Regions from separate parts of the Vibrio sp. TBV020 genome, predicted to be linked through region 2. Evidence: riboswitches for the same ligand, from Rfam matches in the RefSeq annotation. Region 2 holds a riboswitch; the other holds the start of a gene.
What was found. A riboswitch is a leader RNA that binds a small molecule or an ion and turns the genes downstream of it on or off. The one in region 2 is predicted to bind cyclic di-GMP.
Positions count from the first base shown of each region.

Region 1: linked by a shared signal. The riboswitch ahead of gbpA (N-acetylglucosamine-binding protein GbpA) and the one ahead of AAFX28_RS13595 (TfoX/Sxy family DNA transformation protein) in region 2 are both predicted to bind cyclic di-GMP.

Region 1 is NZ_JBEEAQ010000001.1:1,485,462-1,489,638, forward strand. Features, by position in the region: gene AAFX28_RS06440 (delta-class carbonic anhydrase) at 1-454, opposite strand, end outside; gene gbpA (N-acetylglucosamine-binding protein GbpA) at 640-2,103, opposite strand; cyclic di-GMP riboswitch class I at 2,174-2,262, opposite strand; gene AAFX28_RS06450 (helix-turn-helix domain-containing protein) at 2,596-2,949, shown strand; gene AAFX28_RS06455 (DUF3313 domain-containing protein) at 3,051-3,722, shown strand; gene AAFX28_RS06460 (DUF3820 family protein) at 3,732-3,947, shown strand; gene AAFX28_RS06465 (hypothetical protein) at 3,989-4,177, shown strand, end outside.
Region 2 is NZ_JBEEAQ010000003.1:1,223,694-1,227,870, reverse strand. Features, by position in the region: gene torD (molecular chaperone TorD) at 1-17, shown strand, start outside; gene purR (HTH-type transcriptional repressor PurR) at 229-1,236, shown strand; cyclic di-GMP riboswitch class I at 1,381-1,468, shown strand; gene AAFX28_RS13595 (TfoX/Sxy family DNA transformation protein) at 1,601-2,194, shown strand; gene AAFX28_RS13590 (TVP38/TMEM64 family protein) at 2,331-3,023, shown strand; gene AAFX28_RS13585 (putative signal transducing protein) at 3,023-3,328, shown strand; gene AAFX28_RS13580 (alpha/beta fold hydrolase) at 3,337-4,140, opposite strand.

The DNA.
Region 1 (4,177 bases), on a different contig from region 2:
CTTGTGCCGTTGAGTGTACATAGTGAAGCTCAATGGTATCTCCAGGCTTAAGTTCTCCGTGACCTTTAGCTCCCACATCGCCTTTATACGGCTTAAGCTCAGCGTCACTTAGTTGACCGTTATAGACATATCCTGTGTTGAAACCTTTTCCGTCACCATTACCTGCGTATTTATTAAATTCCCCGCCTTTATGTTCGGCATTTTTATGGAAGTGAATATTGCACAGGTTCATTTGTGAGTAATCAGGTGCCATACCAAAGTAACGGGAATTGTTACCAGCAAGGTTATCGATATCACGAGGTGACTGAGGGCCAAACCCTTGTCCTTGAGTATTTTGAGCAAGAGCTGCTCGTTGGTTCGCGATAACACTATCTGCAACGGATTCTGTGCCTGCTGCTTGCACGACAAGCGGGCTTAAGATGAGGCAGGAAGATACGAGTAGACGTTTATTCATGAGTTGATCAATCCTATTGTTGGTGGGTAAATGATTGGTCGAATATAAACGCACTGAGCTTTTGAACGCATACTGCCGTGGTTACGATTTGTAAGAGTGAGTTGTCAGTTCCAACTATTTGTAGGATAAAAAGAAAAAAACGGATGTATAGAAACATCCGTTTTAATTTCTTTATTTTTAAAAGGTTAGTTCACTTTGTTCCAAGCGTCAGTCCAGTGAGAGCCAGTTCCTGGTTCATATTGTGTCGCAGATGGAGACCATTGGATACAGTAACCAGAATATGGGAAAGGCTTACATTCATAGACTGCACCATCTGTCGCTAAGACTTTCGTGCCTGCCGTATAACTGTCTACAGATTGCGGGAAAACAAAATCATAGTCATCAGAAGGCGGAGGAGTTTGCTCTTCGATTAGGTGGAAGTCGAGCGTGTTTTGATCAATCACGTTGCCTTTTTGATCTTTGACCACGACAACAAGCATATGATGACCTGGCTCAGATTTAGATAACGTTAATGAAACGCCTTCTACCTGACCATCAGTCATTTCAGCTGAGTATGCTGCCAGAGGCTCACGGTGGTGGTTGTATACTGTCATTTCAGTATTAACATCGCCAGTAGCTGTGAGCGTTAGGTCTAGTTCTGTAGCATTTTCACCAATCACGTACTCTTGTTCTAGGCCAGATACATCAACGCTGTAGTCTGGTTCAGGTGTTTCAATCTTATAACCAATCTCGACACTCTTTAGCCCAGAATTTTGTTTGAGGTAAACTGGGTTCGTACCGTAGACCGGAGTAAAACTACCATCATCGCCAATTTTACCCGCTTGGAGCAAAGTTTGTTCTTGGTTGATCTTAGACGCTAAAGCATGTGACCAGTTCGTCGCTACACCATGTTCGTCTGAATCAATAGTCAACTCAGTACGGTAGGCGATATTCTCACCATTTTGGTCAAATACGCGTGTATAAACAGTGTCACCGGCATGTAAGTTTTGCGTTGGGTAGATCTGTCCGCCTTGATTCCAATCAGGAAGGTCTGGGCCATCGCCATCGAATTTCACGTCAATAACGTTGTAAAAAGACGCGGCGGTATCACCCACATCCCAAACCGCTAGAATAACCTGGTAACCTTCTCGCTCAGGAACGTTACATAAATGACTTACGCGCTTAGGTGGTTGAACCATACCACCGTCAACGACACAGAAGGGCTCTAAGTCAAAAGAGTCACGAGCCAGCGGTTGGTTCGGGTTCCAATCTGGCTTAGTAATATAGTACTTCCAATCTTTGGTGACGTGGTTTGCAGTGAAGGTCCACTCGAAGTATTGGTTACCCGCTTGGATAGGGCGTTTTACCCAACGATCAGCAGTTTGCTCGTCTAACGCTGCCGCAAGTGATGTTTCTGCGCTGGCAATTTTACCATCGCGGGGGCCTGTTACTGGAAAGCCATCCGGGCCCTCTACACTTTGTGGTTCATATTGAATACCGCCACAGTTGGCATTTTTCTCGTTGGTACCACTTGCTGCTGTGTTACATAAGGCTGCTCGACCTTGTGCTACGCCATTCTCGTAAGCAGAAATGTAACCATGGCCGAAACTTGTTCCGCTGATGCTAAGAAGAGCTAGCGCGATAAGTGACTTGTTTGGGAGTTTGTTCATCATTTGTCCTTAAGATTTCGATGACAAAAAGATGACACTCAGGCATACGTAAACACTCAATCTCAGATTAAGTGGCAACCCCGCTATCATAGGTACAAATGTACCGACAGACCGGAAGCTTTGCGTCCTATTTTTTCAAATAGTTTGCCAAAAGTGCCGTTATGTATAGGCAAGCGAAATGTAGCCAAGGCTTTTTATAAAAGCTAAGTGAATGAGATGATTGTGGAAGGCTACTCTCGATTTAAAATTAATTGCGAAAATTTACCTTGCGTAAATGCAACTTTTATTCTTGTTAAATTATTGAATATATTGAACTTATTGGCATGATTAATTTACATTGTGAATACTTTGGGGCTGGTAAGGATTTTTATTGCTTTGCAACCTAATGCATTGTTACTTCTACAAAGTGCTGACTTTCACTGACTCTGGCATGACAACGGTATGTGCTAAAACCTCGACAATTCTGTCCATAGAATTATATAAGGAGTGGTTATGGAATTTACTGATAAGGATAGAGAGGCGCTCTATCAAACATGGATGTCACAAAAGTCAAAAATGCGCCTGACTCAAATGGAATTCGCTAAAAAATTGGGAATTAATCAGCTAACGTTTTCTCAGGTCCTACGTGGAGAAACCCCTCTTACTATGCAATTTGTCGCCAAATTTTGTCGATTACTCCAACTAGAGCCTCACAACATAATTCCGTCCCTTAAAGAGAGTCAAACTAGCGGTCCGAAAATAGTGTATTTGCAGAGTCGCATGAGTGTTGATGGTGAAATCCAAAATGCTTATATAGAAGGGAACCAAGTGATTGTCGAGTATGCTCACCGAATCCAACCTAGTTAATTTAGACTTGGCTCCTATTTTTATCGCATTCAAATCGACATAAAATCCACATATGGTATAGCATTCTTTTGTTGTTGAAATTACAAACTTGAGTGCTATACATGACATCTCTAAAGTCTCTACTAATCCTCCTAGTTGCCATCATTATTGCCGGTTGTGCTGGCGGTCCCATTCAACGGGCGACTAAATTTACAACCTATGAAGACTTTCAACCAGGTCCTAAAGGTGGCGTCGACTTAGTATGGGCTCGGGTAGGGCTAAGAGATGCAGAAAGACTCCAATCAAAGTTAGATGAGTATGATTCTGTGGTGATCGACCAAGTCTTTGTTGTGGCTGAAGAAGGGACGTTAAGCCAAGACGATATTCAAGAACTGACTGAATACATGGTCGACCGTTTAAAAGAGAAAATCTCCCCGTACAAGTCAGTGGTTGATGAGCCGACTGGCAATAGCTTGCGCCTAAGCATTGCGCTTAGTAATGTAGAAACACCTAACCCAATCTTAGCCGTGACCAGCAGTGTCTTACCTTTTGGTTTAGCCATGTCAACGATTTCTAAAGTCGCGACTGGTGAGCATACTAATGTAGGTAGTGCGAGTGTCGAGTTGCTCGTAAGTGATGCGCAAGATGGAACGCCTCTATTTGCTGCCATTGATCGTGAAGCAGGTAACAAAGACTTTTCGACGCTAATTGACTCCTTAGATGATGCAAAAGACGCAATTAACTATTGGGTAGAAAGATTAGGTGTTACCCTTGATAGTTCGGAAAGACTATAGAATGACCCTATGCTAGAAAAAGAGAATCTAATCAAGCTAGCCAGAATGCAAATGCCTTTTGGCAAGTATGCTGGAAGAGTATTAATCGACTTACCTGAAGAGTATTTACTTTGGTTTGATAAGAAAGGCTTCCCGAGCGGAGAGCTGGGTGACTTATTGAAACTTTGTCTAGCGTTAAAGATTGAAGGGCTTGATACTGTGGTTAAGCCCTTAAAGCGCATGTAACCTACCAAAGCAATTCCCCCAAATTTAATTAAAGACGTACTATGAATTTTGATATCAATGCACTGAAACACCACCAACTGGTTGAAGATGGTCAACTAGAGGGATGTTACATTCATCAGCCAGCTACCGGCAGCCAGCAAGACGACAAAGCCGTTTTAGCAGAGCGCCAAGCACTGGAAAAAGCAGGGTACAAGGTAGTACAAGTGCAGGCGAAAGGCCGAACTACAACG
Region 2 (4,177 bases):
ATCTGCTAGGCGAATAAAGACAAACATTGTGACCTCTCGCAGGTTGCACTAGCGTTTTTTGTTTGCTCTTAAGTGTTTTGCGGTCTAATATTGTGACCGCAAACGATAAAAACAAACGAATCAAATACAAACCGCTAAATAGAGCGGTTTTTGTGTTTCTGATACTTTCTGCCTAAATATTCTAAACTGAATATTAACTCAAGGCAGTCATCGACAGGACAGAACCTTATGGCCACTATAAAAGACGTTGCTCGCCTTGCTGGTGTATCGACGACAACTGTGTCACATGTAATTAATAAAACTCGCTTTGTTGCTGAAGCTACGCAAGAAAAAGTAATGGAAGCAGTGACTGAACTGAACTACGCACCTAGTGCCGTTGCACGTAGCCTGAAGTGCAATACGACACGTACGATTGGTATGCTAGTGACTCAGTCAACGAACCTTTTCTTCTCTGAAGTCATAGATGGTGTAGAGAGCTACTGTTACCGCCAAGGCTATACGCTGATCTTGTGTAACACGGGTGGTATCTATGAGAAGCAGCGCGACTACATTCGCATGCTGGCTGAAAAGCGCGTTGATGGCATTCTTGTTATGTGTTCTGACTTAACAGAAGAGTTAAGTGAGATGCTCGACCGTCACAAAGACATCCCTAAAGTAGTTATGGACTGGGGCCCAGAGAGCTCACAAGCAGACAAGATCATCGATAACTCAGAAGAAGGCGGCTACTTAGCGACGAAATACTTGATCGAACGCGGTCATACAGACGTCGCCTGCCTAAGTGGTCACTTTGAAAAAGCTGCATGTCAGGAACGTATTCGTGGCTTCAAGCGTGCGATGAATGAAGCGAACCTACCAGTTAACGAAGATTGGATTCTAGAAGGTAACTTCGAGTGTGATACCGCTGTACTTGCAGCAGATCAAATCGTTGCTATGGACAAAAAGCCAACTGCAATTTTCTGCTTCAACGACACGATGGCCCTTGGCTTAATGAGCCGCTTGCAGCAGAAAGGTATTCGCATTCCAGAAGATATGTCTGTAATTGGCTACGACAACATCGAACTGGCAGAGTACTTCTCACCACCGCTGACGACAGTTCACCAACCAAAACGTCGTGTAGGTAAAAACGCTTTCGAAATTCTACTAGAGCGCATTAAAGACAAAGAGCATGAAAAGCGTATCTTTGAAATGCACCCTGAAATCGTTGAAAGAAATACCGTACAAAACATTAAGAAATAACTTATTTGACATACACTTAGCCAACAAATCTTATTGGCTAAGTGTATAAGTTAGGCTCTATTTATTGAACCAAGATCACACTTATCCTATTCAGGCGTGATGTTCTGCCCAAAATCCATTTATCCTTATTATTGTTCGATTATGCCACGAACAGGGCAAACCATTTCGAAAGAATGGGACGCAAAGCCTCCGGCCTTAAACAATTGATTTGTCTGGTAGCGGGGTTGCCGATGGTAAATATGCACACGTTATATTGAGTATTCTTGTACTCGTATGACACCTGATTGACAAAAAGCCTGCATAATTTTGCTACTCTCTCGGACCTGAATTGGTGGCGTATACATATACACCGAGAATACACAGCATGGATAAACCAATACTAAAAGACTCAATGCGACTGTTTGAGCCCCTAGGCTTAATAAAGTCTCGCTCAATGTTTGGTGGCTTCGGTATTTTTGCCGACGACACTATGTTTGCATTAGTCGTCAATGATAAGTTGCACGTTCGGGCAGACGATGCACTTGCAACGCAATTTAAATCTCTCAGTTTAGAACCTTACGTTTATAAAAAACGTGGCTTTCCCGTCGTCACAAAATACTTCGCTTTAGGCGATGATTGCTTCGACGATACTTCAAAGACTCTTGAGATTGCCCAGGCTGCACTTTCGGCAGCAAACAGTGAAAAGAAAAAACAAGCGAAAGCTAAACCAAACCGCCTAAAAGATCTGCCTAATTTGAGACTCGCAACTGAACGAATGCTCAAGAAAGCAGGGATTGATAGCGTTGAGAACCTAGAAGCAACTGGAGCAGTGGACGCCTTCAAAGCGATTCAATCTTCACACTCTTCAGACGTCAATGTCGAGTTGCTCTGGGCATTGGAAGGCGCAATCAATGGTACTCATTGGTCTGTAATTCCTCATAGCCGTCGCGAAGAGCTCTTAAGCCAATTAAGTCGCTAACGCAATTTCATTTCCTATTTTAAAAAGTCAGCCATTGTGCTGACTTTTTTGTCTTTATTGAAATTTACTGCTTGCTTTCCCTGTCTAGTCTATTAACACTTTGTTTAATCGGCCATGATTCTTGATGGAGCAGCTCATGAATAAAAAAATCATACTAGGCATTATCTTTGTTTTACTTATTGTTTTCCTTGGAATGAACTTTGGCCAGTACCTAACGTTAGAAAATGCTAAAGCACAACAAGCAGAACTTGCACAGTACATCAGAAACAACTTTATTGTCGCAGCACTTACCTATTTCTTAGCCTATGTGGCAATCACTGCATTCTCTATACCCGGTGCCGCTGTTGTCACTTTATTAGGTGGAGCTCTTTTCGGTTTTTCAACCGGGTTACTTATCGTTTCATTTGCCAGTGCAATTGGTGCTACGTTAGCCTTTTTAAGCAGTCGATTTTTACTACGTGATTGGGTACAAGGTAAGTTTGGAGAGAAGTTATCTGCTATCAATAAAGGTGTTGAAAAGGATGGCGCTTTCTACCTGTTTTCACTACGCCTAATCCCAGTGTTCCCATTTTTCTTAATCAACTTGTTAATGGGACTTACCCCAATTTCAACCGCTAGATACTACCTTGTGAGTCAACTTGGTATGTTGCCAGGCACTGCGGTTTACATTAATGCAGGTACTCAGCTTGCTCAGATCGACAGTCTATCAGGGATAGTTTCCCCTACTGTTTTAGCCTCATTTGCCCTACTTGGACTGTTCCCTGTTATCGCGAAATGGGTAATGGCAAAATTTAGAACTGAGCCATCAGCATCAAACGGAAGTGTTTAATGAAAATATTTTCAGCAGCCACACCAACCGAAGCTCATATTGTTTGTGAGCTTCTAAAAACGGAACAAGTGCAGTGTGAAGTTCGAGGAGAAGGAATTTTTGGACTTCAAGGGGAAGTCCCATTTGGAGAAAATAGTGAGCCATACATCTGGCTACTTAACGATAAAGACCACTTAAAGGCCTCACAACTTATCCAAGAGTACCAAACGACTCAGGAAGGTCAGGGTTGGGAATGTATAGAGTGTGGTGAGCAGAATGAAGGGCAATTTGGCGCATGTTGGCAATGTGGGAACAGCGCCCCTTAAGCCGTTCGCTATCTTGTTTCAATTTGCTCTTTTATAAACGCAATAGAGTGTTGGTTGAACTCTTCTGGGCGCTCCACGTTGCACACATGACCACAGTTTTCTATCTCAAGTAGCTGGCTGTCACTATGCGCCGCGACCATTTCCTTCACAGGCTGGATAAACATGTAGTCTCTATCCCCCATTAGATAGAGTGTCGGAATTGGCAATTCTCTATCTTTGAAGTAGCGCATTAGCGGGTTTACTTCCGCTGTCAAAATGAACCAACGTTTGAATTCTTTCTGACACAGCTTCTTTGCTTCGCGAATGAATAAGTGGCGGGATTCTTTTTGAGCACGTTGCGGCATCACGATGTAGGCAAATAGGCTGTATAACCACATGTAAGGGACGATATGCTTACAAAGGTTGCCCAGTCTCACCAACACTTGAGAGCGCGTGTTTAAACGTGTTACAGCGCCACCCAACACCATAGACTTAACGCGATCAGCTGAAAGCTCTGCAATATTACGAACAATAATCGTACCGAGTGACATACCGACAAAATGCGCTGACCGGATTTTTAGATGATCCAGCACTTTGAGAATATCAACAGTCACTGCTTTGAACGTATAACGATTCGCCATTATCTCTTTGAGTAACTGGTTCGACTTTCCATGACCTCGGAGATCGATTAACAACAGATTAAAGTGCTGTTTGTAGGCTTTAATCTGTTTAAACCAGATAGAAGAACTGCCCCCGGCACCATGCACAAACACCACCCACTCATCACTGGTAGGGTGCGCAAAGGTTTTATGGAACAGTAAAGACTCACTCATATTAAATGGATAATTCTCTGAGAATCGAATTGGTTAG